DNA from 4 places in the Pelomonas candidula genome. Region 1 is predicted to be linked to each of the others. Evidence: predicted binding sites of a transcription regulator. Region 1 holds the regulator's gene; each other region holds the start of a gene.
What was found. Region 1 encodes sigma-54, which starts transcription at its own class of promoters, with help from an activator protein. Its sites were predicted from a motif close to TGGCANGNAANCTGCTTT; they were not measured.
Positions count from the first base shown of each region.

Region 2: ACG04R_RS23890 (TorF family putative porin) is a predicted target of sigma-54. The motif match lies at 4,091-4,108, and genes of this name have one in related genera.
Region 3: ACG04R_RS05285 (ammonium transporter) is a predicted target of sigma-54. The motif match lies at 4,618-4,635, and genes of this name have one in related genera.
Region 4: ACG04R_RS08580 (PEP-CTERM sorting domain-containing protein) is a predicted target of sigma-54. The motif match lies at 5,336-5,353, and genes of this name have one in related genera.

Region 1 covers NZ_JBIGIC010000003.1:361,082-368,611, forward strand. The annotation lists gene ACG04R_RS07890 (thiol:disulfide interchange protein DsbA/DsbL) at 1-634, shown strand, start outside; gene ACG04R_RS07895 (thiol:disulfide interchange protein DsbA/DsbL) at 637-1,299, shown strand; gene lptA (lipopolysaccharide transport periplasmic protein LptA) at 1,345-1,950, shown strand; gene lptB (LPS export ABC transporter ATP-binding protein) at 1,950-2,735, shown strand; gene ACG04R_RS07910 (RNA polymerase factor sigma-54) at 2,909-4,405, shown strand; gene ACG04R_RS07915 (alpha/beta hydrolase) at 4,649-5,518, opposite strand; gene ACG04R_RS07920 (THUMP domain-containing class I SAM-dependent RNA methyltransferase) at 5,575-6,855, shown strand; gene ACG04R_RS07925 (hypothetical protein) at 6,845-7,351, shown strand; gene ACG04R_RS07930 (MFS transporter) at 7,333-7,530, opposite strand, start outside.
Region 2 covers NZ_JBIGIC010000014.1:145,781-153,310, forward strand. The annotation lists gene ACG04R_RS23875 (GGDEF domain-containing protein) at 121-1,254, opposite strand; gene ACG04R_RS23880 (ammonium transporter) at 1,355-2,884, opposite strand; gene glnK (P-II family nitrogen regulator) at 2,919-3,257, opposite strand; gene ACG04R_RS23890 (TorF family putative porin) at 3,277-4,041, opposite strand; partial or broken gene ACG04R_RS23895 (YifB family Mg chelatase-like AAA ATPase) at 4,330-5,196, shown strand; gene ACG04R_RS23900 (HNH endonuclease signature motif containing protein) at 5,294-6,313, opposite strand; gene ACG04R_RS23905 (DEAD/DEAH box helicase) at 6,620-7,530, shown strand, end outside.
Region 3 covers NZ_JBIGIC010000002.1:372,651-380,180, reverse strand. The annotation lists gene ACG04R_RS05310 (hypothetical protein) at 1-885, opposite strand, end outside; gene ACG04R_RS05305 (arginyltransferase) at 882-1,619, opposite strand; gene ACG04R_RS05300 (leucyl/phenylalanyl-tRNA--protein transferase) at 1,616-2,347, opposite strand; gene ACG04R_RS05295 (methyl-accepting chemotaxis protein) at 2,347-4,149, opposite strand; gene ACG04R_RS05290 (ArsC family reductase) at 4,200-4,562, shown strand; gene ACG04R_RS05285 (ammonium transporter) at 4,759-5,907, shown strand; gene ACG04R_RS05280 (riboflavin synthase subunit alpha) at 5,957-6,661, shown strand; gene kdpF (K(+)-transporting ATPase subunit F) at 6,839-6,931, shown strand; gene kdpA (potassium-transporting ATPase subunit KdpA) at 6,928-7,530, shown strand, end outside.
Region 4 covers NZ_JBIGIC010000003.1:504,189-511,718, forward strand. The annotation lists gene ACG04R_RS08550 (head GIN domain-containing protein) at 1-370, opposite strand, end outside; gene ACG04R_RS08555 (LytR/AlgR family response regulator transcription factor) at 535-1,278, opposite strand; gene ACG04R_RS08560 (sensor histidine kinase) at 1,275-2,366, opposite strand; gene ssb (single-stranded DNA-binding protein) at 2,525-3,094, shown strand; gene ACG04R_RS08570 (NHL repeat-containing protein) at 3,336-4,511, shown strand; gene ACG04R_RS08575 (YcxB family protein) at 4,613-5,038, opposite strand; gene ACG04R_RS08580 (PEP-CTERM sorting domain-containing protein) at 5,400-6,245, shown strand; gene ACG04R_RS08585 (substrate-binding domain-containing protein) at 6,279-7,274, opposite strand.

The DNA.
Region 1 (7,530 bases):
CGCCACCACGCCCCTCGCGGGCGTCGCGGGCAGCGCCCTCGCCCAGGGCGGCCCGATCGAGGGCCGCCAGTACGTCGTGCTGGGGCAGCCGCTGCCCACGCCAGCCGGCAAGATCGAAGTCGTCGAGTTCTTCTGGTACGGCTGCCCGCACTGCTACGTCTTCGAGCCGCTGGTCGAGAACTGGGCCCGCCAGCTGCCGGCCGACGTGACCTTCCACAAGGTGCACGTGGCCTTCCGTGCCAACTGGAAGCCGCACCAGCGCATGTTCTATGCGCTGGAGGCCCTGGGCAAGGAGGCCCAGGCCCGCCCCGCCATCTTCAACGCCATCCACCAGCAGGGCCAGGACCTGGAAGACGCCAAGAGCCAGGCCAAGCTGCTGGCCTCCCTCGGCGTGGACGCCGGCAAGTACATGGACGCCTACAACTCCTTTGGCGTGCAGACCAAGGTGGCCCAGGCCGACAAGCTGGTGGAAGCCGCCCGCCTGGAAGGCGTGCCGACGCTGGCCATTGGCGGCCGCTTCCTCACCTCGCCCAGCCAGGCCGGCATGGGCCAGCGCGCCACCGAGCAGGAGCTGGGCCAGCGCGCGCTGCAGATTGCCGATTTCCTCATCCAGCGCATTCGCGCCAAGGCCTGACCATGAAGCGTCGTGACGCCACCCTCACCCTGGCTGCGGCCGGGCTTGCCTCCACCACGCCGGCCGCCTGGGCCCAGGGCGGGCCCGTCGAGGGCCGACACTACCAGCGCCTGGCCCAGCCGCTGCCCGGCGCGCCGGGCAAGGTCGAGGTCATCGAGTTCTTCTTCTACAAGTGCCCGCACTGCTTCGCGTTCGACCCGCTGCTGGGCGACTGGCTGCACCGGCTGCCGCCCGACGTGACGTTCCGCCGCATCCCGGTGGGCCAGCAGGCCATGCTCAAGCTGCACGCGCGCATGTTCTACGCGCTGGAGGCCATGGGCGCCCTGACGCCCACCGTGCACGCCGGCATCTTCAACGCCTTCCACCGCATGGGCATCGACGCGACGGATGAAGCCGGCGTCGTGGATCTCGTTGGCAAGCTGGGTGTGGACCAGGCCAAGTTCAAGCAGGCCTTCTCGTCCTTCGGCGTGCAGGGCAAGCTGGCCCAGGGCCAGAAGATGGCCGAACTTGCCGGCGCAGACAGCGTGCCGACGCTGGTCATTGGCGGCCGCTACCGCACCGGTCCCGGCCTGGCCGGCGAGCCCAGCCAGAGCGAAGCCGCCAACGGACAGGCGGCGCTGGCCGTCGCGGATTTCCTGATCAAGTTGTCGCGAGGGAAAGGCTGAGCGCGGTTGCAGGCCCCTAGAATGGCCTGCAACTTCCGTGCCGCCATGCCCCGCCACCTGATCCCGCTCGTCCTCGCGATCGCCACCTTCGCCGCCCAGGCGGAGAAGGCCGACCGACTCAAGCCGTTCACGCTGTCGTCGGACAAGCCGGGCCAGATTGACAACGTCAACCAGCGCACCGAGCTGCAGGGCAACGTCGTCATCACGCGCGGCAGCCTGATGCTGCGCGCCGAGAAGGTCTACGTGCGCGAGACGCCGGACGGCTACTACCAGCTGTCCGCCAGCGGGGTCGCCGGCCAGCCGGTCAGCTTCCGCCAGGGGCGCGACACGCCCGGCGAGTCCATCGAGGGCCAGGCCGAGCAGCTGGAATACGACACCCGCACGGAGACCGTGCGCTTCATCGGCAACGCCGAGGTGCGCCGCGCCCGTGGCACCGCCGTGGCGGAGCAGGTTTCGGGCGCCGTCATCGTCTACGACAGCCGCACCGAGGTCTTCACGCTGGAGGGCGGCAGCGCCTCGCCCAACCCGAACGGCCGCACCCGCATCGTCATGATGCCGCGCGCGCAGCCGGGCGACGACGCTGCGTCCGCGCCGCCTGCGGCCCTGCCGCTGAAGCCGTCGACGACGCTGCAGCCGGGCAAGTCTTCGTGATGGACGAGGCGTCCACCCGTTCGCCGGCCGGTTCGGCCGCCTGCGGCAGCCGGCTCGAAGCCGAGGGCCTGGCCAAGACCTACGGCGTCCGCAAGGTCGTCAAGGACGTGCACGTGCGCGTGGACTGCGGTGAGGTCGTGGGCCTGCTGGGCCCCAACGGCGCCGGCAAGACGACCAGCTTCTACATGATCGTGGGCCTGGTGCGCTCGGACGCCGGCGTCATCCGCATCGACGGCGCCGAAGTGCAGCGCCTGCCCATCCACCAGCGCGCACGGCTGGGCCTGAGCTACCTGCCGCAGGAAGCCTCCATCTTCCGCAAACTCACCGTCGAGCAGAACATCCGCGCGGTGCTGGAGCTGCAGCAGGACGACAAGGGCCGCGCGCTCGGCAAGGCGCGCATCGACGAGCTGCTCAACGGCCTGCTGCACGACCTGTCCATCGAAGGCCTGCGCGACAGCCCCGCGCCCGCGCTGTCGGGCGGCGAGCGCCGCCGCGTCGAGATCGCCCGGGCGCTGGCCACGCAGCCGCGCTTCATCCTGCTGGACGAGCCCTTCGCCGGCGTCGACCCGATCGCCGTGCTGGAGATCCAGCGCATCATCGGCTTCCTGAAGGGCCGCGGCATCGGGGTGCTGATCACGGACCACAACGTCCGCGAGACGCTGGGCATCTGCGACCGCGCCTACATCATCAGCGAGGGCGCCGTGCTCGCGGAGGGCACGCCCGACGAGATCGTGGCCAACGCCGACGTGCGCAAGGTCTACCTCGGCGAAAACTTCAGGATGTAGAGGATGGTGAGCCCCTCGCCCATCCTCGCGTCGCTGAATGCGAGCGAGTCCGGTCGGTCCCCCGAGGGGACGGCGATGCTTGCGGCATCGAGCCGCAAGCACATCGCCAGCGCGGGCCGGCTTGGGAGCGGCCCGGCGCTCGGCCCGAATGCGCCACACGCAGGCTGCGCACCATGAAGCAGACCCTCCAGGTACGCCTCAGTCAGCACCTGGCGCTGACGCCCCAACTGCAGCAATCCATCCGCCTGCTGCAGCTGTCGACGCTGGAGCTGCACCAGGAAGTCGAGCAGATGCTGGCCACGAACCCGCTGCTGGACACCGAGGAGGAGTTCACCGTCAGTGCCCCCGAGCTGGCCACCAACGCACCGGCAGAGAGCGGCACCGAGGCCTCGGCCGGCGAGTCCGAGGGCGGCGACGCGCCCGAGCTGAGCGCCGAGGACTTCGGCGGCACCGAGCGCGAGGACTGGGAGAACGGCACCGAGCGCGACGACTTCGACGGCATCCGCGAGCTGCCCAGCAGCAGCGGCGCCGGCATGGGCGACGACGATGGCGAGCGCGAGAGCCAGGAATCCGCCGAGACGACGCTGGCCGAGCACCTGGCCCAGCAGCTGGCCGGCAAGAGCCTGTCGCCCGAGGACCGTGCCGCCGTGCAGGTGCTGATCGAGTCGCTGAACGAGGACGGCTACCTCGAAGACCCCATCGAGGACATCGCCGCCGCGCTGGCGCCCGATGACGATGAGGATCGCGAGGAACTGCTGGACCACCTGCGCATCGCTCTGCGGCTGCTGCAGAGCCTGGACCCGGCCGGCATCGCCGCGCGCGACCTGTCCGAATGCCTGGTGCTGCAACTGCGCACCCAGCCCAGGAGCCCGGCGCAGGTCATCGCCATCCTGATCTGCAAGAGTCATCTGGAGCTGCTGGCCCGGCGCGACATGCGCCGCCTGATGAGCGAGACCGGCGCCGACGAGGCACTGCTGCGCGAAGCGCAGGTCATGATCACGCAGCTGGAGCCCAAGCCCGGCCGCCGCTTCGCGCAAGGCGCCGCCGCGGCCATCGTGCCCGACGTCATCGTGCGCAAGGTGGGCCGCGAGTTCCGCGTGATGCTCAACCCCGAGGTGGCGCCCAAGCTGCGCATCAACGAGCTCTACGCCAACGCACTGCGCGCCACGCGCGGCGGCATCAGCAACTCGCCGCTGGGCGGGCAGCTGCAGGAGGCGCGCTGGTTCATCAAGAACATCCAGCAGCGCTTCGACACCATCCTGCGCGTCAGCCAGGCCATCGTCGAGCGCCAGCGCGGCTTCTTCACGCACGGCGAACTGGCGATGAAGCCGCTCGTGCTGCGCGAGATCGCCGACGAGCTGGGCCTGCACGAGTCCACCATCTCGCGCGTGACGACGGCCAAGTACATGGCGACGAGCTGGGGCACGTTCGAGCTGAAGTACTTCTTCGGCTCGGGCCTGAGCACGGAAGCCGGCGGCGAGGCGTCCAGCACGGCCGTGCGCGCGCTGATCAAGCAGTTCGTCGCCGCGGAGGACACCAAGAAGCCGCTGTCCGACAGCGCCCTCGCGGCCATGCTCGAGGAGCAGGGCATCCAGTGCGCGCGGCGCACGGTGGCCAAGTACCGCGAAGGCATGAAGATCGCGCCGGCGAATTTGCGCAAGGCGCTGTAGCGCGCCCCTCGCCCAGTCGCGTGCCGCTGAACGCCGGCAGGCCTGACCGGGACCACTCCGCGGCGGCGCCGCAGAGCTTCGGCAGGCTCAGGCCGTCCACTGGACGCTCTGTGTCCGGCCTCAGCCCCCGAGGGGACGGCGATGCCTACGGCATCGAGCCGCAAGCACGTCGCCAGAGGGGTCGGCTTGTGAGCGGCCCGGCGCTCAGCCCGAAATACGACGTTCAGTCGCCCGGATGGCGGCTCAATCCTTCGACTTCCCCGTCTCCGGTGCCAGCGGCTCGAACACGAAGCGCATGCCGCGCGTGTAGCTTTCCGCCTTGGTGCCCGCATGCCGCTCGCCGTCGATGACGCGGGTTTGATACACCAGTTCCGGGTGCTTCAGCGTCGGCAGCAGCGCCTGGTAGCGCTGGATGCCGGCGAAGAAAGCGGGCCATTCGTTCTCGGCGCCGGTCACATACAGCCGCGCCTTGATGGGCTTGCCCGTCGCGGCATAGGCCTTGGCCTGGCCGATGATCCAGTCGTTGCCGACGACCACCGCCGGGCTGGCCGCGATGTAGCCCTTGAACAGATCGGGCCTGGCGTACATCGCATACAGCGTGAACAGCCCGCCCAGTGAGCTGCCGGCCAGGTAGCGCTGCGCCGGGTCGCCGCGGTACTCGCGCTCCACCAGCGGGAAGATGTCCTTCTCCAGCGAGGCGAGGAACTTGTCGGCGTTGCCGCTGCTGTCGCTCAGCGGGTTGTCGCGCACAGGAGACAGTTCCCAGTTGCGCAGCTCGCCGTAGTCGAGGTTATCGCCGGCATAGCCCAGGCCCACGGTGATGAACTCCGGCACGACCTTGTCGTAGTTCAGGTTGTTGTACGAACTGACGACGGTCGGGAAGTCCCAGTAGCCGTCGGTCACGTAGAGCACCGGGTAGCGGCGCCCGGGCTCCTTGGCGAACGAGGCCGGCAGGTGGATGTGCAGCTGATAGGTGCGGCCATTGGCGTTCTTCGGCAGCGCGCGCAGCAAGGTGTTCGGGATGCTGTGCGGCGGGTAGGCCGGTGCCGGGTCGGCAGCCTGCGCCTGCAGCGCGCCGAACACGAGGGCCAGGGTCAGGACGAGTCGCTTCATGGCAGGGTTGAGCCGTGGATAACGCTATCCAGTTTAGGGGCGGCGACAATGCCCGGGTGAGCCTGCCCAACAAGTTATCCCTCTTCGTATCCTGCCCCGGTGGCGTCGAACCGCTGCTGGAAGAGGAACTCAAACGTTTCCTGCCGCCCGGCGTGCGCAGCAAGGTCGAAGCCTTGCGCGGTGGCTGCGGCCTGATCGGCACGGCCGAGGACGTGCTGCGCATCAACCTCGAAAGCCGCCTCGCGCAGCGCGTGCTGGTCGAGCTGATCGAAGGCCCGTACCGTCACGAGGAAGACCTCTATTCGCTGGCCCGCCGCGTCGACTGGCGCGACTGGATCACGCCGCGCCACACCATCCGTGTCGACACCGTCGCCCAGCGCTCGCCGCTAAAGAGCCTGAACTTCACGACGCTGCGCATCAAGGACGCCATCTGCGACCAGCTGCGCGAGCACACCGGCGAGCGCCCCAGCGTGGACACGCACTCGCCCGACCTGCCCGTGCTGCTGCACGTCGGCCCCGAGCGCGCGGCCATCTACGTGGACACCTCCGGCGAGCCGCTGTTCAAGCGCGGCTGGCGTGTCGACAAGGGTGACGCGCCGCTGAAGGAAACGCTCGCCGCTGCGATGCTGGCCGCCGCCGGCTGGCGCGGCACGGCCGAAACAGGGGGCGCGCTGCACGACCCCTGCTGCGGCTCCGGCACCATCCCCATCGAGGCCGCGCTGATCGCCTGCGACTCCGCCCCCGGCCTGCTGCGCCGTTTCGCGTTCGAGCGGCAGATCGCGTTTTCCACGCCTGCCCTGAAAGCGGTTTGGGGCGAGATGGCCCAGGCCGCCCGCGCGCGCATCCACCCGCCGGCCGTGCCCATCTACGCCAGCGACGTGGCCTTCCGCATGGTCGACTTCGCGCGCCGCAACGCCGAGCGCGCGGGCGTCGCGCAGTACATCCAGTTCAATGGCGGTGACGCACTGGAGCGCCCCGCACCGCAGCTGCCGGACGGCATGCCTGGCGCCATCGTCATGAACCCGCCCTACGGCGAGCGCATCGAGGTGCGAGGCAAGGCGGCGATGACGCGCGACGCAGGCGGCAGCGAGGAAAGGGATGCGGGCGACGACTTCTTCCCGCGTCTGGCCGCTCACTGGAAGCGCCAGTACACCGAGAACCCCGCCGGCTGGACGGCCTGGATGCTCAGCCCCGACATGAAGCTGCCGAGCAAGATGCGGCTGAAGGAAACCCGTCGCGTGCCGATGTGGAACGGCCCCATCGAATGCCGGCTGTTCCGCTTCGACCTCGTCAAGGGCTCGGCCCGCAAGCCCGCCGCGGACGGCGATGCAGCGTGAGCTGATCGCCGCCGCGCTGGCAATCGCCGCCGTCGCCGCCCACGCAGACTGTCGCGTGGTGTTCGGCCAGGGACGCAACCTGCGGCAGCTGGGCGGCCCGGACTGGGACGACATCAACCAGCGCTTCAACACCGCCGTCGTCGACGCGCTCGACGGCCACGACCAGCAGCATGCCTATCCGCTGACGATGGCCAGCGCGCAGACCGACGTGCAGGCCATCGGCCGCACGCTGCTGAAGCAGGCTGACCAGCAGGGCTGCCGCACGCTGGTCGAGACGGCGGTGTTCACCGACGACCAGGGCACGCTGGTGCTGCGCCTGCGTGCCTACCCGCTGCTGCCTGAGATCGGCGACGGCGGCGCCGTCGTGGGCCTGCGCTTTGGCACACCGTCGTTTGTCACGCAACGCGAACTGCCGCCGGCCGCCGTGCTGCGCATGAAGACCGAGGAACTGGCCGCGCGCATGGCGGCCGAATACCTTCAGCGCGACGCGCGCTGACCGATGGCCAGCCAGGCCAGCGCCGCCGCGCACAGCGCGATGGGCACGAGGCTGGCCCAGTTCATCCACCGCCAGCCGCCGGTCGTGACCAACGCCCCGGACGAGAACGACGTCAGCGTCATCGTCGCGTAGACGCCCGTGTCCATCAGCCCCTGCGCGCGCGTCTTCTCCTCGGGCCG
Region 2 (7,530 bases), on a different contig from region 1:
TGGCTGGGCGCTACGGCAAGGGTTGCAACGCCGAGTGGTGGCGTTGCGGCGGGATGAGCGGGCGTGCGGGGTTCGTTTACAGCTTCTGCAGGGCCGCCCACTTTGGGGCGCTCGAGCGGATCACAAGACGCCGTCGGTGCAGAGCGTGCGACCGCGGCCGGCGTGCTTGGCGCGGTAGAGCTGGTCGTCGGCGCGCTTGATGGCCGCCGCCAGCGTTTCGCCGGGCTGCACCCGCACGGCGCCGGCGCTGAAATCGACCGCAAAACCCAGGCTGGCCTCGCAGCGCTTCGTCAGCGCCATGTGCAGCCGCGCGTCCAGCCGGCCGAAGGCGCCCGGCTCGCAGTGGCGCAGCAGCAGGCAGAACTCCTCGCCACCGTAGCGGCCGACGAGGTCGCTGGCGCGCAGTTCGCCGCGCAGCACCTCGCCGGCGATTTTCAGCACCTCGTCACCGACCGGGTGGCCTCGCTCGTCGTTGATGCACTTGAAGTGGTCCAGGTCCAGCATCAGCAGCACCGTGTCGCCCTCGGACGCGCCGCTGGCGCCCAGCGCCCGGGCGGCGCGCTGCATCCACTCGCGGCGGTTCAGCAGGCCGGTCAGCGGGTCCAGCGACGCCAGCCGCACCAGCGCCTGCTCGGCCTCGTCGCGGTGCGCCAGCAGGAAGCCCATGGTGCCCAGCACCAGGCTGGCGTTGAGCAGCATCAGCGACGCGAAGTTCAGCGGGTGCGGCGCGATGAAGCGCGGGTAGGTCTCCGGCCAGCCCAGGACCAGCGCGGCCCGGCCCAGGATCAGCAATGCGTTCGCCGCCGAGGCCACGCCGCAGAGCCAACGCCAACGCAGCCGGCCTGCGCCGCGCAACAGCAGCCAGCTGGCCCACAGGATCTGCACGCCGATGACAAGGTTGGTCACCGCCGTGGACAAGCCCTGGTGCCAGAACACGAAGGCATGCACGAGCCCCAGCGCCAGCGGTGCCGCCAGCAGCGCGCGCCGCGGCACCGGCAAGCCGAGGAAGCGGCAGGCCGTCAACACCATGGCCGACGCCGACGCGCTGAGCGCCATGACACCCAGCGTGGCCAGCAGCCTCGGCAGCGTCAGCGTCGCGCCGATCAACAGCCCGAAGCCGGCCGCCTGCCCCAGCAGCATGAACTGCCAGGCCTGCAGCCCGCTGCGCGCGCGGATACCGACGCTGACGACCAACGCCAGGCTCATCAGCAACGCATTGACCAGCACCGCGACGAGCAGGGTGATGACGTGCATGCGGGCCAGCATAACGGCCGGTTCACGCAGCCAAAAGAAAAGCCGCCCCGGAGGGCGGCTTCGCGTGATGAAGGACCGGCACGCGGCCGGCCCTAGGGGATCACTTGTGGTACGCGGTCTCGCCGTGCGACGAGATGTCCAGACCTTCGCGCTCTTCCTCTTCCGTCACGCGCAGGCCGATGGTCAGGTCGACCAGCTTGTAGGCGATGACGGAGACGACTGCCGACCACAGGATGGTCACGCCGACGGCCTTGGCCTGCACCAGCACCTGGGCGCCGATGGAGTAGGCATCCGCGCTGGTCAGCGTGCCGGTGAACCAGTCCACCGGGAACGACGGACCACCGAGCTGGGGCGCGTTGAACACGCCGGTCAGCAGGGCACCCAGGATGCCGCCCACGCCGTGCACGCCGAACACGTCCAGCGAGTCGTCCACCTTCAGCAGCTTCTTCAGACCGGTCACACCCCACAGGCAGGCGAAGCCCGCCACGAGGCCGACGATCAGGCCGCCACCGATGCCGACGTTGCCGGCGGCCGGGGTGATGGCGACGAGGCCGGCGACGGCGCCCGAAGCGGCACCCAGCATCGAGGCCTTGCCCTTGATCAGCGCTTCACCGACGCACCAGGCCAGCACGGCGGCAGCCGTGGCGGCGAAGGTGTTCATGAAGGCCAGCGCGGCCGAGCCGTTGGCTTCCAGCGCCGAGCCGGCGTTGAAGCCGAACCAGCCCACCCACAGCAGCGAGGCTCCGACCATGGTCAGCGTCAGGCTGTGCGGCGTGAACTGCTCCTTGCCGTAGCCGATGCGCTTGCCGATCATGATGGCGCCCACCAGGCCCGCCACGGCGGCATTGATGTGCACGACGGTACCGCCGGCGAAGTCCAGCGCGCCCCACTGCCAGAGCAGGCCGGCCTTGGCATTGGTCGCATCGACGACGGCAGCCGAGGTGTAGGCATCCGGGCCGGGCCAGAACCAGACCATGTGCGCGATCGGCAGGTAGGCGAAGGTGAACCACAGGGCCAGGAAGGCCATCACCGCAGCGAACTTGGCGCGCTCGGCGAAGGCGCCAACGATCAGGCAGCCCGTGATGCCGGCGAAGGTCGCCTGGAAGGCCGCGTAGACCAGTTCAGGAATCGCCACGCCCTTGCTGAAGGTGGCCGCGTTCTCGAAAGTGCCTGCGACGTTGTTCCAGATGCCCTTCAGGAAGAGGCGATCCGTGCCTCCGATGAAGGCATTGCCCTCGGTGAACGCCAGGCTGTAGCCATACAGCACCCACAGCACGACGATCAGCGAGAAGCCGACCATGACCTGCATCAGGATGGACAGCATGTTCTTGCTGCGCACCAGGCCACCGTAGAACAGCGCCAGGCCAGGCACGGTCATCATGATGACCAGCAGGGTCGACACCATCATCCATGCCGTGTCGCCCTTGTTGGGCACGACGGCGGGAGCGGAGGCCGCGTCGGCCGGCGCGGAGGCGGCGGCGTCAGCAGCGGAGGCAGCGGGCGCTGCCGGAGCGGCTGCGGTCGCCACGGCGGACGCGGCAACGGGAGCCGAGGCGGCCGGGTCCTGGGCCCAGGCTGCCGGCGCGAGCAGGCCAGCCGCAAGGGCAAGACCGGCGAGGAGTTTCTTCATTTGATAGGTCTCCAACAGGATGGTGATGCGACGCTCAGAGCGCGTCATTGCCGGTTTCGCCGGTGCGGATGCGAACGACCTGATCCAGCGGCGACACGAAAATCTTGCCGTCACCGATCTTGCCGGTGCGGGCGGAGGACTCGATGGCCTCGATGACGCGATCGACCACGTCGTCGTTCACGGCGGCTTCGATCTTGACCTTGGGCAGGAAGTCCACGACGTATTCGGCGCCGCGGTACAGCTCGGTGTGGCCCTTCTGGCGGCCGAAGCCCTTGACTTCGGTGACCGTCAGGCCTTGCACGCCGATGGCGCTCAGGGCCTCACGCACCTCGTCGAGCTTGAAGGGCTTGATGACGGCAGTGATCAGTTTCATGTCGCGCTCCAGTGAGTACTTAGAAGGTCTTCTTCAGGCCGACGACCAGCGTGGTCTTGCCCAGGAACTTGCCTTCCGGGCTGACGTAGAAGGACTTGTTGGCATCCGTGCCGACGAGGGCCGCGCTCAGCGCCAGGCCGGAGAAGTCCTTGGTCAGCGTCAGCGAGTAGTCGGTGTAGGAAGCCACGCCCAGGTGGTGGACCGTCTGGTGGCCGACGTGCGGCGCCAGGCTCAGGCCGTCACCGAGGTCGAAGTTGGCCGTCACGTCGAAATAACCCGAACCCTTGCTGTCGGCATTGCCGAACAGGTTGGTCGTGCTGTGCGAATACTTGGCCGTGACCGGGCCGAAGGTCAGCGCACCGTAGATCTCGAAGGTGTTGGCGTTCGCACCGCCGGGCACGTTGCCGTACTTGTTGCTGGCGTAGAGGTAGTACAGACCACCGACGTCCAGCGTCAGGTCCTTGGCCACTTCGGTCTTGTAGCCACCGTACAGGTCGATCTCTTGCCCGGTCTTGCCCGCATCGACGCTGTTGATCGTGCCGGCGTCCTTGATCCACTTGATCGTGGACGCCCAGGTGCCGACATAGAAGCCATTGGCAGCGGCGTAGTCGATGCCACCTTGCAGGGCGGGCTTCAGGCGAGACTGCGAAATGCCGCGGTAGCGGTACTCGGTGACACCACCGACGTTGAAGGACAGCGGGTCGGCCGGCGCAGGCTCATCGGCGAAGGCGGGCAGTGCGGCCGCGGACAGCGCCAGGACGAGCAGCGTGGGGGACAACTTCATGGCGAGGCTCCAGTTTGAATAGTGAGAGGAAGGACGTTGCCAAGGGACATTTGCAGCTTCCGTGCCAAGCGTCACACCTCGGTCATTTGCACAAATCTGGGCAACGCCCGCCCGACAAGCAGGCGGACGCACCAATCTGGCGACGATTCCGGAGGATTTGCGCACCACATGCGTGCATTTGAGGGAAAAGCACCGCGATGCGCCACCCCGGCCCCGCGGCTAGACTCGCTCCGCCCCGCCCGGCGCCCCATGCCGACGCGCCCATCCACCCGTCAGCGGACACCCTCCATGAGCCTCGCCACGGTTCACAGCCGCGCCCTCGACGGCCTCGCCGCCGCGCCGGTCACCGTGGAGGTGCACCTGGCCAACGGCCTGCCGTCGTTCACGGTCGTGGGCCTGGCGGACACCGAGGTCAAGGAAGCCCGCGAGCGCGTGCGCGCCGCACTGGCCAACAGCGGGTTGGGCTTTCCGGCCAACAAGAGGATCACCGTGAACCTGGCGCCGGCCGACCTGCCCAAGGAAGGTGGCCGCTTCGACCTGCCGATGGCACTGGGCCTGCTGGCCGCCAACGGCCAACTCGACGCGGCCCGGCTGGCGAGCTTCGAATGCGCCGGAGAACTGTCGCTGGCCGGCGAGTTGCGCCCCGTGCGCGGCGCGCTGGCGATGGCCCTGGCGCTGCGCCAGGCCGGCGCCAACGACGCGGTTCAGCGCGAGCTGCTGCTGCCCGAGGCGAGCGCCGCCGAGGCCGCCCTCGTCGACGGGCTGGCGATACGCCAGGCGCGCCACCTGCTGGACGTCGTCGCGGCGCTGCAGCCTGAGGGCGAGGCCTTGCCCCGCGCCGCCGCGCTACCGCGGGAGGTCCAGCGCGGCCTGCCGGACCTTGCCGACATCAAGGGCCAGGCCGGCCCCAAGCGCGCGCTGGAGATCGCCGCCGCCGGTGGTCATTCGCTGCTGATGAGCGGCCCTCCCGGCTCCGGCAAATCCATGCTGGCGCAGCGCCTGGCCGGCCTGCTGCCGCCGCTGGACGACGAGGCCGCGCTGGAGTCCGCCGCGGTGCTGAGCCTGGCCGGCCATTTCGACATCGCGCGCTGGGGGCAACGGCCTTTCCGGGCGCCGCACCATTCGGCGTCCAGCGTGGCACTGGTGGGAGGCGGCTGTCAATTCCAGCTGAAGGCGAGACTAACCAGAAATAGTTGCGACTGGGATGCCACCACTCGTGGGGATGGCTTTGATTTCAATGCGTTCGGTGCTTCTATTCCGAGTCAGTGTCGTCATATCCGCCGAGGTCGTCGGGATCTTCATCATCCCAACCGCCGAAGGGTCTGATTAGGCCGGTCTTGTAGAGCCCCGCTTCATAGGTGCGCGTCTTCAGCCCCTCTAGGGCGTTGCGCATGCCGATCACGGTGCCGACGATGTAGAGCTTGCCCCGATCACCGCGCTTCAATGCCTTCACCTGCACAAGGCTGCCGACGTCTTGCGCACCGCGCAGCCAGATAGTCCATGCCGAATTCGAGGTTGCTTCTCGGCGGTCGAAATCGAAAGTGACCTCCACCCGGTTCGCTGATCGCCGGGCGCGGACAGCCTCAACGTTCGCCGGAGCCGGCTGGATGTCTTCGAAGATGTGGCGTCCCTGCACATAAATAAGGTCGCCCTGCAGCACGGCCACCTTCAAGGGGCCACGATCCAGATCGTCGGAGATGTTCCGAACTGCCGAACGGTCGAGGAGTTGATAGAGCATCGCCTTGGCATACCGATAGAGCGCCATCCTGTGCGAGCCGTCGTAGATGTAGCCGCCGTGTGGCGCCGTCGCGATGATGTCGCCCTCCTCATTGCACACGCCGGCGCGCTCGGCCTGCACTCGCCCCGGCAAGCCGGCGAGATCGACACCATTCGCGCGGGCTAGTTCAGCCAGGCGCAGGTGATTGAAGTAGTTCCACTGGTCGGACTGCAACTGCGTGCCCATCTGGATCGCTTGTGCGTCGTCTCGCCCAGCCTGTTCCTCCCAACGCCGCTTAAAGTCGCGCAGTCGAGCAGCGGTCAGCGAAATCTGCAGATCGTGGGTTGAGTGCGCTTCACCGTGGTGCTCCGCGCACAACACGGCCAGGTTCCGGGCCGTGTGGTCATGGGTCTTGGCCCAGGGCTCGATGTGGTGCACGATAACCGGCCGACCTGGGGCGCGGCAGACGCAGCAGGCCCACCGGTTCGCATACAGCACCTGATTCAGGGTGTCCGATGGGATGGCGGGCCTGGCCCCGGCGCGCAGGTTTTGCATGACCGTCTCAGGAATGCCCAGAGAGATCAACTCCGCATCAGTCGCGGTCTGGAGCTTGGCTGCAGTCCAACCGCGGGCGCGCAAGTGAGCCGCCTGATCGCTTGGCATTCCGCGCGCAATCAGCGCAATCTCGGTCCTGTTTCCATTCATCCCGAGAACTGTAGAAGATCCGGACTCCGAGACCTGCCGACAGAGGTCGCGACGCGGCTTGGTAGCCGTAGGTGAGACTACGATGCCATCGCGCGTGGAGTTAGGTCGCAGCGCCATCCACCGCCGGCAGAAAACACAAGCAGCGGAGGAAATTTCATGGTCGATTTCAACAGGCTCAAGTCGCAGGCTCACAAGCCAGCTCCAGTCGACCCCCTCGAGATTTTTCGGCGCCTGCCTAAACCGCAGGGAATCAACGACCTCTACACCAGCCAGGCCGAGGTGCTTGACGCCTGGCACAAGCGGCGGGAGGTGCGGGACACCGTCGTCAAGCTGCACACAGGAGGCGGCAAGACGCTGGTCGGTCTATTGATGGCGCAGTCGACGATGAACGAGCTGAAGGAGCCGGTGCTGTACCTGGCTCCCACCGTGCAACTGGTAAAGCAGACTCTCGAGAAGGCGCGCTCGCTTGGCATGGCCGCCGTGCCCTACGTCCGCGGCAAGCCTTTGGCCGACGACTTCGTCAACGCCAAGGCAGTGATGGTTGCGTCGTACAAGGCACTGTTCAACGGCTTCAGCAAGTTTGGCGTGCGCGGCGGCGGCGCTCCGGTGCGCGCCGGGGCGGTGATCCTGGACGATGCGCACGTGGCGTTCTCAGAAGTCCGGGAAGCCTTCACCCTGGAGGTGAAGGCGAAGGAAGACCGCGAGCGGTACGACGAGTTGTGCCAGCTGTTCCGGCTGGCCTTCAAGAATATGGATCGGCTCGGCACGTTCGACGACACCGTCTCCGGCCAGAGCAACGTCGTGGTGGAAGTGCCGTACTGGGCCTGGCACGAACAGATCGATGCGGCTCGCCCCCTCCTGCGCGGCAAAGGAGATGACGCCCCCTACGCGTGGCCCTTGCTCCGCGACAACCTGCACCTGTGCCACGCCATCATCAGCAGCGACGCCTTCACCGTCACGTCGGTGCTGCCGCTCATCAGCGCCATCCCCACCTTCGCCGATGCGCCTCGCCGCATCTACATGTCGGCGACCATCGCCGACGACAGCGAGATCGTGCGCACCTTCGA
Region 3 (7,530 bases), on a different contig from region 1:
GCGTCGGCCGGGGTAGTCGATGGTCAAGACGCTGTGCATGAACGGAGCCAGGCCCACCAGGCCGATCACGCGGATGGTTGGCTGGAAGCCCAGTGTGGGGCAGTAGGTGGCCCGCCGCACCAGGGGGCCGAAGCCGTCGATGCTGACCGCCGCAACCGTCGGCGCGGACGCGCAGGCAAGTGAGCGGCCCCATGAGGGCATGGTGAAGTTGGTGATGTGGGGGCCCTGCATCGCGGCAGACCCCGTGAGCTGTGCCCACCATGGAGCGTCCATCACGCCGATCTCCGCGGATGCTGCGCCGGTGTCCAGCATTCCGTAGCCTTTGCCGGCCTGTTGGACGTCCAGCTCGATGAAGATGTGCCCGCCGGCTTGGATCCATCCTTCCTGGAGTGCAGGCGCGGCATAGAAGAAGCGCCGGGCCCGCGGCTGGTTGTCAAGGGTGGAACCGGCCTGCCAGGCCAGCCGTTGGTGCGCGACGTCCAGGGTCAGCGTGCCGCGCTCGAAAAAGGCATTGCCCAGGGTACCGACTGGACTGCCCGAGACGCATTCGTCAATCGAGCGCTGTGTCGCCGATCCGACTTCAAGCTCGGTCTCCAGCTCGCCCAGACGCAGCTTCAGCGGCCTCCGGGGCTCATCCTGCTCTGGCGCCGTATGCCAGATCACCGCCGCACTGGCGCCGGTGTCGAGCTGCATGTCGCAGGCGCGCTCGCCCAGCTTGACCGGCACCAGCAGGGCCAAGGGTGCCGGAGGCAACCCGCCGAGGCTGCCAACCTGCCAGTGAAACGGCTGGAAGGCCATGACATGTGCTCGCGCATCAGCGCTGAGGGCGCCGGTCGCCACGACAGCTGCGAGACAGATCAGCAGTCGGACGGCGTTCGCCGTCATACAGCGGCGTCTTCCCAGACGCCGTTCTGCAGGATCTGGTAGGGCCGGAAGCCGGACTTGTAGGCCATCTTGGGGCTCTCCTCGATCCAGTAGCCCAGGTAGACGTGGCTGAGCTTCAGCTCCTTGGCCTGCTGGATCTGCCACAGCACGCCGTAGGTGCCGTAGCTGGCCTCGATGTCCGGGTCGTAGAAGGTGTAGACCGCCGACAGGCCGTCGCTGAGGATGTCGAGGATGGACACCATGCGCAGCGGCGTGCTGCCGTCGGGCAGCGTCTCCCGGAACTCGACGAGCCGCGAGTTGATGCGGCTTTGCAGCAGGAACTGCGTGTACTGGTCGACGCTGTCGTGGTCCATGCCGCCACCGCTGTGCCGGCCGGCCTGGTAGCGCAGGTAGAGGGCGTAGTGCTCCGGCGAGTAGCCCAGGCGCATGACCTTGGCCTGCAGGCCAAGGTGGGCCTTCCATGCCCGCTTCTGGCTGCGATTGGGCTCGAAGCGCGCCACCGGCACGCGCAGCGCGATGCAGGCGCGGCACTGGTCGCAGTAGGGGCGGTAGGTGAACAGCCCGCTGCGGCGAAAGCCCGCGGCGACGAGGTTGGAGTAGGCGTCGGCGTGGATCAGGTGGCTGGGTGTGGCGACCTGCGAGCGCGCCTGCCGGCCGGCCACGTAGCTGCACGGGTAGGCGGCCGTGGCGTAGAACTGGATTTGCGCGAGCGGCAGTTCTTTGGGGTGGGTCACGTCGAGGTCAGGAGCCGGTGCCAGTAGGCCGGATGATAGGTCCACGGCCCGGGCGAGGCTTCACCGACATGCGTGGCCAGGTGGGTTTCGAACACGTTTCGCGGCACTTCCGCGGCGCCCAGCGATGCCAGGTGGCGGGTGTTCTGCTGGCAGTCGATCCACGGGATGCCGAACTCGCGGCACAGGCAGATGAGGGCGCACAGCGCGATCTTGGACGCGTCGGTGCGGCGCATGAACATGGATTCGCCGTAGAACATGCGCCCGAGGTTGACGCCATACAGCCCGCCGACGAGTTCACCGTCCATCCAGGTCTCGACGCTGTGCATGGCCGGCCAGGCCAGGTAGGCGGCCTGCAGCTCGGGCACGATCCAGGTGCCGCTCTGGCCCTCGCGCGGCGCGCTGGCGCAGGCGTGCAGCACGGCGGCGCGGTTGAAGTCGACGCGGATCTCGCAACCGGGCGTGGCGGCGAAACGCTGCACCGTCTTGCGCAGCGAGCGCGACAGTTTGAAGTCTGCCGTCTTCAGCACCATGCGTGGGTCGGGCGCCCACCACAGTGGCGGCTGGCCGGGGCCGTACCAGGGGAAGACGCCGCGGCGGTAGGCGGCCTCCAGACGCTGCGGTGTCAACGTGCCGCCGGCGGCCAGCAGGCCCGGCGCGTCGGTGCCCGGGCCCAGCGCCAGGTGACTGGGCGGGAAGTCGAGGCTTGCTTCGTCCAGCCAGTCGATCATCAGCGGCTGATGCGGAAGGTGGCGACGATCTGCGACAGCTGGGCGGCCTGTTCCTTCAGGCTCTCCGCGGCGGCGGCGGACTGCTCGACGAGGGCGGCGTTCTGCTGCGTCATCTGGTCCAGCTGAACGACGGCCGTGTTGACCTCGCCGATGCCGCGGCTCTGCTCGGCCGCGCCGGCGCTGATCTCGGTGACGATGGCTGTCACGCTCTGCACGCTGCGCAGGATTTCATGCATGGTCTGCGCGCTCTGGTCCACAAGCCGGCTGCCATCGGCGACCCGCTCCACGCTGCTGCCGATCAGCCCCTTGATCTCCTTGGCCGCCTCCGCGCTGCGCTGGGCCAGCGCGCGCACCTCGCCGGCCACGACGGCAAAGCCGCGGCCCTGCTCGCCGGCGCGTGCCGCCTCGACGGCGGCGTTCAGTGCCAGGATGTTGGTCTGGAAGGCGATGCCGTCGATGGTGCCGATGATGTCGTTAATGCGGGTGGAGCTGGCGCTGATCTGCTGCATCGTGGCCGCGACCTGCTGGGCCACCGCGCCGCCCCGCTCGGCGACCGCCGCGGTATCGCGGGCGTGGCCGTCGGCCTGGCTGGCCTGGTCGGCGCTGCGGTGCACGGTCTCGGTGATGTGCTGCATCGACGACGCGGTCTCCTCCAGGCTGGCGGCCGCGCTCTCGGTGCGGCCGCTGAGGTCCTGTGCGCCGGCGGCGATCTCGCGCGACGCCACGGCGATGGATTCGGCGCTGGCGGCCACGCCGCGCATGACCGACTCGATCTGCGACACGAACTGGTTGAAGGCCCGCGCGATGGCGCTGAGCTCGTCCTCGCCCGCGTCGTTGAGGCGTTGGGTCAGGTCGCCGCCGCCGGCGCTGCCGATCTGCAGCATCGCGTCCTTCACGACGACCAGGCGGTGCAGCAGTGAATTGACCAGCCAGGTCGCGAAAAGCGTCGCGCCGATGATCAGCAGCACCAGCGCGATGCCGGCGTCGCGCAGCAGCGTGGTCAGCGAGGCCAGCGCCTCGCCGCGCTCGGCAGCGGTGACCAGCAGCCAGTCGGTGCCGGCCACCGGGGCCGCGCGCAGGAAGAAGCGGTGCTCGCCGATGGTGACGTCCACCAGCTCCTCGGCGCCCGCACCCGTCAGGCGCGCCGGCGTCAGGTCGGTCACCAGATCAGACATCGGCTTCAGCGTCAGCGCCGTGTTGGGGTGGGCAATGATCTTGCCCTCCTTGTCCGCCAGGAAGGCGAAGCCCGACGGCGTGGGCTTGAGCTGGTTGACGGTGGCGACGACTTCATCGAGCGTCACGTCGGAGCCGGCCACGCCCTTGATCTCGCCGCCTTCGCGCACGGCGTAGGCGAACGTCACGACCAGCTTCTTGGACGAGGCCGCGATGTAGGGCGCTGTCAGCACCGGCTCCTGGCTGGTGGCGGCCAGCTTGTACCAAGTGCGGGAGGTGGGGTCGTAGTCCGCGGCGCGCTTGCGGTCGGGCACGGAGACCATGCGCTTGTCGGCACTGCCGACGTAGGCCAGGTCCAGTGCGCCCGACGTGAGGCCCTGCTGCAGCGCCGGGGTCGGGTCGGCGGCTGCGAGGGCGGGCGCCATGGCCTGCACCACGTGCTTCTGCCCGTTGGCCCAAGAGGCGATGCGGTCCGCCTGCGCCTGGCCGTTCTCGCTGAGTTGGGTCGCCAGGTCGTGCAGGATGGTGTTGCGGGCGGCACGGTAGCTGGTCAGCGTGGCCAGCAGCACCGACACCACCATCAGGCCCAGGCAGGCCGCCAGCAGCCGGCTCTTGATCGTCTTCAGCATCGCTTCCCCCGTGGCGTGGACGTCACCGGGACATGGTAGCTTTGCCACCCATGATCACGATCTATGGCATACCCAACTGCGACACCGTCAAGAAGGCCCGGGCCTGGCTGGCCGACCGAGGCCTGGAGGTCGCGTTCCATGATTTCAAGAAGCAGGGCGTGCCGGCCGAGCTGCTGCCGGCCTGGCTGGCCGCCTTCGGCCGCGACAAGCTCGTCAACCGCGCCGGCACGACGTGGCGCAAGCTGGACGACGCGACCCGGGCCGGCGTTGTCGACGACGCCAGCGCCACCGCGCTCATGCTGGCCGAGCCCAGCCTCATCAAGCGGCCGGTCGTGCGCTGGGCGGATGGGCGCTGGACGCTCGGATTCAGTGCGCAGACGTTCGAAGACGGTGCATCTTGCGCACCAAATTAGAGCCGCCCGGCCGGCGTCGGCGCACACCACCCTGGGGCGTCTATGCATTGAAACTGGGCATTGAACTTGCTGTTTCGGTGCGGTTTGGTTTCGCCTTGGTGCGTTATCCAAGGCCGAAAGCCACTGACCGGAGACAGCGTTGGAGTCATCAATCAAGCAGGGCGCGGATGCGCTCTTCATCCTTCTGGGCGCCATCATGGTGCTCGCCATGCACGCGGGGTTTGCCTTCCTGGAGCTGGGCACCGTGCGCAAGAAGAACCAGGTCAATGCGCTGGTGAAGATCCTCGTCGACTTCGCCGTGTCGACGTTGGCCTACTTCCTCGTCGGCTACCTGGTGGCCTACGGCACGCACTTCTTCACCGGCGCCGAGACGCTGGCGCAGAAGAACGGCTATGAGCTGGTCAAGTTCTTCTTCCTGCTGACCTTCGCGGCGGCCATTCCTGCCATCGTGTCGGGCGGCATCGCCGAGCGGGCGCGCTTCGGCCCGCAGCTGATGGCCACGTCCGTCATCGTCGGCCTCGTCTACCCATTCTTCGAGGGCATCGCCTGGAACCAGGCCTTCGGCATCCAGGGCTGGCTGAAGGCCACCACCGGCGCCGAGTTCCATGACTTCGCAGGCAGCGTCGTCGTGCACGCCGTGGGCGGCTGGATCGGCCTCGCGGCCGTGCTGCTGCTCGGCCCGCGCCTGAACCGCTACCGAAAGGACGGTGCGATGAGCGCGCACCCGCCGTCCAGCATTCCCTTCCTGGCGCTGGGCGCCTGGGTGCTGACCGTGGGCTGGTTCGGCTTCAACGTGATGAGCGCACAGACGCTGGACAAGATGTCGGGCCTGGTCGCCGTCAACTCGCTGATGGCCATGGTGGGCGGCACGCTGGTGGCGACGCTGCTGGGCCGCAACGACCCCGGCTTCGCCTACAACGGCCCGCTGGCCGGCCTGGTGGCCGTCTGCGCCGGCTCGGACGTCATGCATCCGCTGGGCGCGCTGGTCACCGGCGGCGTGGCCGGCTGGCTGTTCGTGCAGTTCTTCACCCTGACGCAGAACCGCTGGAAGATCGACGACGTGCTGGGCGTGTGGCCGTTGCACGGCCTGTGCGGCGCCTGGGGCGGCATCGCCTGCGGCATCTTCGGTCTCAAGGGGCTGGGCGGCATCGGCGGCGTGTCGTTCGGCGCGCAGCTGATCGGCACGCTGGGCGGTGTCGCCTGGGCGCTGGCGGGTGGTTTCGTCGTCTACGGCCTGATCAAGAAGGTCGTCGGCCTGCGGCTGGACGCCGAGCAGGAGTTCGAGGGCGCCGACCTGTCCATCCACAAGATCGGCTCGACGCCGGACCGCGAGGTCAGCTGGTAAGCTGGCCTACCGATCTCCAAAACGGCCCCACCCGGGGCCTTTTTTCATCATGTTCACAGGCATCGTCCAGGGCGTCGCCCACGTCGAATCGATTGACGCCCGCGAGGGGCTGCACACGCTGGCGCTGAAGCTGCCGGCCGGTTTCGATGACGAGCTGGCCATCGGCGCCAGCGTCTCCTGCGACGGCGTCTGCCTGACCGTCACCGAGCGGCCGTCGCCCGACGTCGCGCTGTTCGACGTGATGGGCCAGACGATGAAGCTGACGACGCTGGGCGGGCTGAAGGTCGGCTCGGGCTTGAACGTCGAGCGTGCCGCCAAGGACGGCGCCGAGATCGGCGGCCATCCGCTGTCCGGCCACGTGGACGTGTCGGCGCGCATCGCCGAGATCCGCAAGCCCGACAACAACCACGTCATCCGCTTCGCCGTGCCGGCGCCGTGGATGCGCTACGTGTTCGCCAAGGGCTACATCGGCGTCAACGGTTGCAGCCTGACGGTCGCCGAGGCGAAGCGCGAGCGAGACGGCTCGGGCTGGTTCGAGGTGTGGCTGATCCCCGAGACGCTGCGCATGACGACCTTCGCCGACAAGGGCGTCGGCGACGCCATCCACATCGAGATCGATCGCAGCACGCAGGTCGTCGTCGACACCGTGCGCGATGCGCTGGACGAAAAGCTGGGCGCGCTGCTGCCGATGCTGGAAGCCATCGCGCAGGAGCGCGGCATCGACCTCACTCAGCTGGCGCTGCCGAAATCTTGATGCTTTCTTGATGCCGCCCGCCGCGATCTTGTCGGCGGTTTGACGGCGTGATTTCCAGAATGACCTCCATCGTTATGGAGGTGTCATGGACATCGTTTTTCTCGGTCTCTGCGCGGCCCTCGGGCTCGTGACCGCTCTGGCAGCCTGGGGCTGCCACAAGCTGGCGGGGAGGAAGTCATGAGTGGCTTCGAACTCGCTGCGACCATCCTCGTCGTCGGGCTGGTCGGCTATCTCTTCTGGGCGCTGTTGTTTCCGGAGGACCTGTCATGAACAGTTCCGGCTGGTTGCAACTGGTGGCCTTCCTCGTCGTGCTGTTCGCGCTGGCCTGGCCGCTGGCGCGATGGATCTACGCCGCGATGGAAGGCCGCATCGCGGGGCTGAAGCGTGTCGAGCGCGGGCTGCTCAAGCTGGCCGGCGTCAATGCCGACGCCGAGCAAGGCTGGCTGCGCTACGCGATGGGCCTGTTGATCTTCAATGCGCTGGGCGTGCTGGCCGTCTACGCGCTGCAGCGGCTTCAGCAATGGCTGCCGCTCAACCCGCAAGGCATGGCCGCCGTCTCGCCCGACTCGGCCTTCAACACCGCCGTCAGCTTCGTGACCAACACGAACTGGCAGGGCTACGGCGGCGAGACGACGATGAGCTACCTGACGCAGATGCTCGCGCTGACGGTGCAGAATTTCCTGTCCGCCGCGACCGGCATCGCCGTCGTGGTCGCGCTGGTTCGTGGCTTCGCTCGCCATACCGGCAAGGCCATCGGCAACGTCTGGGCCGACCTGACCCGCGCCACGCTGTGGGTGCTGCTGCCGCTGTCCCTCGTGTTCGCCATCGTGCTGGCCGGCATGGGCGTCGTGCAGACGCTCAAGCCCTAC
Region 4 (7,530 bases), 140 kb from region 1:
GCAGCTGGCGCATCTCGACCTGCACGAACAGCTTGTCGCTGTGCCAGAACTTCCACCCACCGGCGGGGCGGATGACGAGCTGGTTGCCGCTGAGCTCGACCTCCACGTTCTTCTGCACGTCGGCGTCGCCCGCGATGAAGGCCTGGTCACGCTCGCCCTGCACGAGCACGACGCGCGCCACGCCGCCCAGCTCCAGGCGGTCGAAGGCACCGGGTGTGTAGAGCTTGCCGGGGCCGGCCGGCAATGCAGGCGGCGCGGGGAGGGCGGGCAGGGCCTGAGGTGCAGGCAACGCCGACGGGGCGGGCGCTGCGGGCGCGGCCGGGGCGGCGGTCTGGGACTGGGCTGAGCTCGCGAAGGTGAACATCGCCATGAGCAGCAAGCAGGTATTGCGGGCCGAGCGCCGGGCCGCTCCCAAGCCGGCCCGCCTGGGGCGATGTGCTTGCGGCTCGACGCCGCAAGCATCGCCGTCCCCTCGGGGGACCGACCGGACTCGTTCGCGTTCAGCGACACGAGGCTGGGCGAGGGGCACCAAGTTCATAACGATTGCTCCCTCAGCATCTTGGAGACCTCGCGGTTGGCGGTGATGCGCGTGCCGTCGCGCAGCTGCACGACGAGCTGGGAGTTCTCGTCCGGCGTCATGCTGTCGACGAAGTCCAGGTTGACGATGCAGCCGCGCTGCACGCGCAGGAAGCGCGTCGGGTCCAGCCGCGTCTCAAAGCTGGCGATGGGCAGGCGCACGAGGAAGCTGCGGCCCTTGCTGGTGATGGCGGTGTACTTGTTGTCGGAGCGCAGGCTCTCGATGTCGCCGACCTGCAGCGGGAAGATCTTGCCCTGGTCGCGCACCAGCAGCCGCGTCAGCGGCGCGTCGGCCGGCGTGCCCAGCGCCTGCGCCACCTCGGCGGTGCTGGGTGTGGCGTCGCGCAGCACGTGGGCCACGGCCTCGTCGAAGCGCTCGCGCGAGAAGGGTTTGAGCAGGTAGTCCACCGCGTGCAGCTCGAAGGCGGTCAGCGCGTGCTCGTCGTAGGCGGTCGTGAAGATGATGCGCGGCTGGTGGGCATCGTGCTGGAGCTCGCGCACGACCTGCAGGCCGGTCAGGCCGGGCATCTGGATGTCGGTCAGCACGAGGGCGGGCTTCAGCGCACGGATCTGCGCCAGCGCGTCCTCGCCATCCGCGCAGACGGCCACGAGCTGCAGGCCCGGCGTGGCCTTGACCCAGTCGGCCAGCGCCTCGGCGGCGAGGGGTTCGTCTTCGGCAATCAGGACGGTGGTCGTGCTCATGTCTGGGGAATAAACAAATCGACGCGGAACCCGGCGCCGGGGGCGGTGTGGATGCGCAGGCGGGCGCGGCCGTCGTAGTCGAGCGCGAAGCGCTTCCTCAGCGCGGCCAGGCCCACGCCGCGGCGCTGGCCGGGCTGGGGCTCCAGCGCCTCGGGCTCGCAGCCGGGGCCGTCGTCCTCGACGGCCAGGTCCAGCCCGTGGTTGAGCGCGTTGCGGCGCGCGCTGATGGTCACGCGGCCGCCGGCCTTGCGCGGTGCCACGGCATGCAGGATGGAGTTCTCGACCAGCGGCTGCAGCGTCAGCGGCGGCAGCTCGTCGGCCAGCACGCGCTCCTCCAGCTGCCAGTCCACGCGCAGCCGCGTGCCCAGCCGCAGCGCCTCCAGCGCGAGGTAGTCGCGCAGGAAATCGATCTCGTCGGACAACATGACGCGGTCCTCGGCACCGCGTTTGGTGTCGAGCACATAGCGCAGCATGGACGCGAACTTCAGCAGCGCGGCCTCGGCGCCGGCGGGGTCCTTGCGGGTCAGCGCGATCAGCGAATTCAGCGTGTTGAACAGGAAATGCGGGTTCAGCTTGCCGCTGATGGCGGACAGCTCGGCCTTGGCCAGCGCGCTCTCGGCCTGCGCCGCCGCCACCGCCGCCGAGCGCGCCGCGCGCGACTGCAGCACCGCCGTGAACGCCGTCGCGATGGTCGCGTAGACCACGAAGCCCCACACCGACCGCCACAGCAGGCCGGACACCAGCACGGCGCCGGCATGGTCCGCCCCGAACAGCCCCGCGTTGACGGCGAACTCGCCCGCCTGCCACAGCGCGGAGAACGCCACCGCCGCCAGGACATGCGCCATCGCCGTGGCCGAGGTTCCCGCGTCGCTGGCGTGCAGGCGGCGCGCCACCGGCCACACGACGGTGCCCAGCAGCATCGGCGCCCACAGCATCGTCGTCGCCTGGTAGACGGCCAGCCAGAACGGGTCCAGCCCGCGGTCGAACTCGCTGCCGGCCAGCACGAACAGGCACCAGGCCAGCGCGCAGCCGCCGGCGTACGCGCACCAGAGGCGGCGGTTGCTGTGGCGGGGGCTGATCGTGGTCATGGCTTCATCTTAGGGAGGCCCGGCGGCCCGCCGGCGGGCAGGGAGACGAAGTGCGGCCCTCGGGGTGCGGGATGCGGTCTCCGGGGTGTTGCTGACGGCCCCGGTCGGGGGTGGCCGGCATAATTCGTCCCCTTCCCCATCGAATTCGGACGAGCGTCATGGCCAGCGTCAACAAAGTCATCATCATCGGCAACGTCGGCAAAGACCCCGAGGTCCGCTACAACCCCAGCGGCGGCGCCTGGGTCACCCTCAGCCTGGCCACCACGCGCAACTGGAAGAATCGCGAGACCGGCGAGCGCCAGGAAGAGACCGAATGGCACCGCGTCGTCTTCAACGACCGCCTGGCCGAGATCGTCGGCGAGTACGTCAAGAAGGGCCGCCCGCTGTACGTCGAAGGCCGCCTGAAGACCCGCAAGTGGCAGGACAAGGAAGGTCGCGACACCTACACGACCGAGATCATTGCCCAGGAAATGCAGCTGCTGGGCGGCCGCGATGGCGGCGGTGACGAAGGCGGTGGCGGTGGTGGCTACGGCCGCAGTGCTGGCGGCGGTGGTGGCGGTGGCGGCTACAGCCGCGGTGGCGGTGACGGTGGTGGCGACGACTTCGGCGGCGGTGGCCGCCCGGCCGCCCGCCCGGCCGCGCCGCGCCCGGCGCCCCAGCGCGCCCCGGCTCCGGCGCCCAAGGCGTCGACGGGGTTCGACGACATGGATGACGATATTCCGTTCTAGAAAACACCTCTCTGTTGGTTGTCAACATCGGGCCCGCAGCCCAATAGCTGCGGGCCTTTTTCGTTTGCTTACATCGCCTGGCGTGCTTATTACCGAGGCCGGCTTTCGTCACCGCGGAAGGCGCAAGAATCAGAGCCGCTGCAGATTCGCATATTCGCCGGGTCCACTGGTCGCCGGCATCCACGCAAGCCGCGGCGGCTGGATAGCCTGGGGCCATAAACCGATCACTTCTCATAACTCCATGGCCAAGAATTCGCGCCACGACGAAAACCACCTCCGGCTGGCCAACCCGCCCTTCGATCTCCCCCGAGTCCAGCGACGCGGCCTGCTGGCGCTGGGTTCGTTGATGGCCCTCGATCTGGCAGGCTGCGGTGGTGGCGGCGGTGGTAGTGAAGGCAGCCCCCCCCCCAGCGCCGGCAGCACGCAAAACGGCGGCGTGGTCACCACGCTGGCCGGCTCGGGCCAAACTGGTAGCACCGACGGCGCAGGCGCTGCGGCCAAGTTCTATTTGCCATACGCCGTGGCTGCCGACGCCGGCGGCACGGTCTACGTGGCGGATTCGCAGAACAACCTGATCCGCAAGGTCACGCCGGCCGGGGTCGTCAGTACGCTGGCGGGCTCAGGCAGCGCCGGCAGCACCAACGGCACGGGCAATGCGGCGTCGTTCTCCAATCCATGCGGCGTGGCCGTGGCCCCGGACGGCACGGTCTATGTGGCAGATACAGCGAACCACATGATCCGCAAGATCACGCCGGCAGGGATCGTCACCACGCTGGCAGGATCGGGCAACCGCGGCAACGCCAATGGCGTGGGCTCCGCAGCTTCGTTCACGTTCCCCTATGCAGTCGCTGTGGACGCGAGCAACACGGTCTACGTGGGAGATACCAACAACTTCCTGATCCGCAAGATCACGTCGGACGGTGTCGTCACCACGCTGGCGGGATCGGGCATTGTGGGCTCCGCCAACGGCACGGGCACGGCAGCTTCGTTTGAGGTGGTACGAGGCATTGCCGTGGACGCCAGCGGCACGGTCTATGTCGCCGACTCAGGCAATTCGCTGATCCGCAAGATCACGCCGGCTGGGGTGGTCACGACACTGGCTGGCTCGGGCCAGGAAGGCTATGCCGACGGCACCGGCGCAGTAGCCTTGTTCAGCAACCCCGTCGGCATCTGCGTGCACTCCAGCGGCACGGTGTATGTCGCGGACCCCGCCATCAACGTGATTCGCAAGATCACGCCAGACGGTGCTGTCACCACGCTGGCGGGCAAGTTTGACCCGAGCAATCCGGGCGGCGGCAAAGCGAATGGCACAGGCACGACCGCGCTGTTCTGGGGGCCCAATGGCATTGCCGTGGACGGCAGCAACACGGTCTACGTAGCGGACACCTACAACGACCTGATCCGCAAGATTGTCTAGGGAGAGGTTGGCAGAACCTCTTGTCCGCGCACGGCCATCGGCACGTGCGGGAGCCGATCAAACCGAAAAGGCCCGCGGCAACCGCCGCGGGCCTTTTTCATTCACGGACGTGCACGAGGCTTGTCGACGGGGCCGACCTGCCGCGCCAGCGTTGTCCTGAATTCGTCCTGCGCCGCGCCCGACTCGAAGCAGCGCTTCGGGATCAGGCTGAACAGCAGGTCGGACTGGTACAGGACGAACACCTTGCCCGACTCCCGCCACCGGTACAGATTTCCCCAGGGCAGCAGGCCACTGCCGTTCTCGGTGCGGAACTGCAGGCCTGCCGTCTCGATCTCGACCGAGAACGGTTGATGAAGAGAGCGTTGCTGGGCGTAGAGGCGCCGCACCTTCCAGGGCAGGTACAGCCAATACCAGGCCGGGAAATAGGCGATCGCGAGCGGGCCGAACACCTCGGCCCAGGAAGCGTGCCCCCGCCACAGCGAACCCGCCATCGCCACGAGCGCCATCAGCGCCAGCAGGACGATCAACACGCCGAGCACGGCAAACGCCGGGCGTGGCTTGAGGCCGGCACGAATCGCTGACAGCTAGTCGTCTGAATCGATCTGGATCTGCATGTCCCCTCGCACCGTCGCACGCCCTGGTTTGCGCGCGATGGTAGGCGAGCGCTGCACGCGTCCATGCCCTCTAACCGCACCATCCCCAGGCCGCCAGCCCCAGCCCAGTGCCGTGTGTGCCGACCTTGCGCAGCCCCGCCGACGTGCGCCAACGCCCGTTGCGCTGTCACTCCCTATGAGCACCAGGCCTGTAACGTTGTGTGAAGAAGTTGGCACAAAACCCGCTTAGTCCTTCTCCGACAAGCCCCATCACAGCTTGCGAGAGGAGGAACCCATGCGTGCGAACTTTGCTTTTTCCACACTGACGGCCACCGCTCTGATCTGGGCGGCATCGGCATCGGCCGCGGTGCTCACGGCCACGCCCGCCACGCCGACGCTCAGTGGCGTGGCGGCAGCCGCTGCGCCCGCAGTCACGCCGCCCGTCACCACCACGGCGACGCTGGACAACAGCTACGGGTCGACGTCGACGACCCACATCGAGAAGGACGTCCAGGTCGCGCCCACCGCGACGAGTTCGGGCCTGGCCTACGTGTACGAGGTCACCACGGTGACGCAGACGCGTACCGACACCCTCGCGTCCCAGGACTACTACTCCTGGAACCAGGCGCTGACCGGCAACACCGCCGGCACGGAGTTCCTCACACTCTCCGTGACCCTGACTCCCTCGCAGTCGCTGGGCGCGATGCTGTCCCTCTACAGCACCGGCAGCTACGCGGCCGTCGCATCGCCCTTCGGCAGCAGCGTGCCGGCGCTGCCGTCGTACTACTTCCGCCTGGCAGGCGCCAGCGCCTGGACGCTGCTGGGCTCGACCAACACGACCAATGCCGCCACGGGCAGCTTCTATGGCGGCGAGTCGGCGCAGCTCGCGCTGACGGCGGGCGTGGCGACGAGCTTCGAGGTCGCCGTGCTGGCGGGCAGCAATGTCGACCTGTCCGACGTCGGCCTGAACCTGTGGAGCGACTACTACGACACGCACAAGGTGGCCGTCGACCTCGGCACCAGCACGACGAAGGCGCTGGTCGGCGCCGAGCTGCTGGCGCCCGTGCCCGAGCCGCAGACCTACGCGCTCATCCTCGCCGGCCTGCTGTTCGTGGGCCTGCGCCTGCGCAGCCGCCAATAGCCCGCGTCGGGCCAGGGTGTCGGCAGCGCCTGGCTAGGTCGACCTGACGACCAGTTCGGTCGGCATGATCTCGCTGGCGGCAGCGTTGCCGGCGATGAGGTCCAGCACCTTGCGCGCCAGCAGCACGCCGCCGTGGTGCCAGTCCTGGCGCACGCTGGTCAGCGGCGGCGCGAAGGTGTGCGCTGCTGGCGAGTCGTCGTAGCCGATGACCGAGACGGCCTCGGGCACCAGCAGGCCGGCGTCGGTGAAGGCACGCACGGCGCCCATGGCCAGCAGGTCACTGGCGGCGAACAGGCCGTCCGGCGCGGGGCCGCCGTCCGGCAGGTGCGCGAGGTGGGACTGCACGGCCGTGAAGCCCGCGCCGAAGGTGAAGGCGGCCGGCGTCAGCGACTGGGCCTTCAGCCCGGCCTTGCGCAGCGCCTTCAGGAAGCCCTGCTGCCGGTCGCGGATCTCGGCATGGCGCACGTCGCCCAGGAACAGCAGCCGGCGCCGGCCCAGCGCGATGAGCCGCTCGGCGGCGCAGGCGCCGCCATGGGCATTGTCGCCGCCGACGACCACGGCGTTGCCGCGCCCGTGCTCGGCGCCCCACACCACCATGGGCAGGCCCATCGCCGCGGCCGTCTTGACGGCCGAGCCGTTGGCGCCCTGGCCCAGCAGGATGACGCCGTCCGCGGACGCGGCCACGCCCTCGCCGGGGCTCTGCATGGCCGACAGCAGCACGCTGTAGCCGCGCGAGGTCAGCTCCTGCGTGATGCCGCCCAGCAGTTGCAGCGGGTAGGCGTCGGTCATCGGCCGGTCGTTGTCCGGCTGCATCTCCAGGATGACGGCGACCATGTGGCTGCGCCGCAGCCGCAGGTTGCGGGCGTGGTGGTTGAAGCGGTAGCCGGCTGCCTCGGCCAGCGTCTTGATGCGCTCGCGCGTGGCGGGCGTGACCGACGGGCTGTCGCGCAGCGCGCGTGAGACCGTGATGGCACTGACGCCCGCGAGCGCGGCGATCTGTTCCATCGTGACTGGCTTGGCGTCGCTCATCCCGTTCTCGTGCCCGTTCGTGCCGCTGCGCGTCGCGCAACCCGGCTTCTTCTCCTGACCCGGATTGTCGCCAAGCGGCGCGGGCCCGCCGGCGGCACGCACGTCATCGCAGACCCGCACCCGGCACTTCTGCAAACTAATGTCATCGATGTCATTTGCACACCACACGGGTAAATACTCAAATGACATCGATAACATTTGCCATCACAGTCCGCCCCATCGACAGTCTGGCGACGGCCGCGCCGGGCTCTCGGGA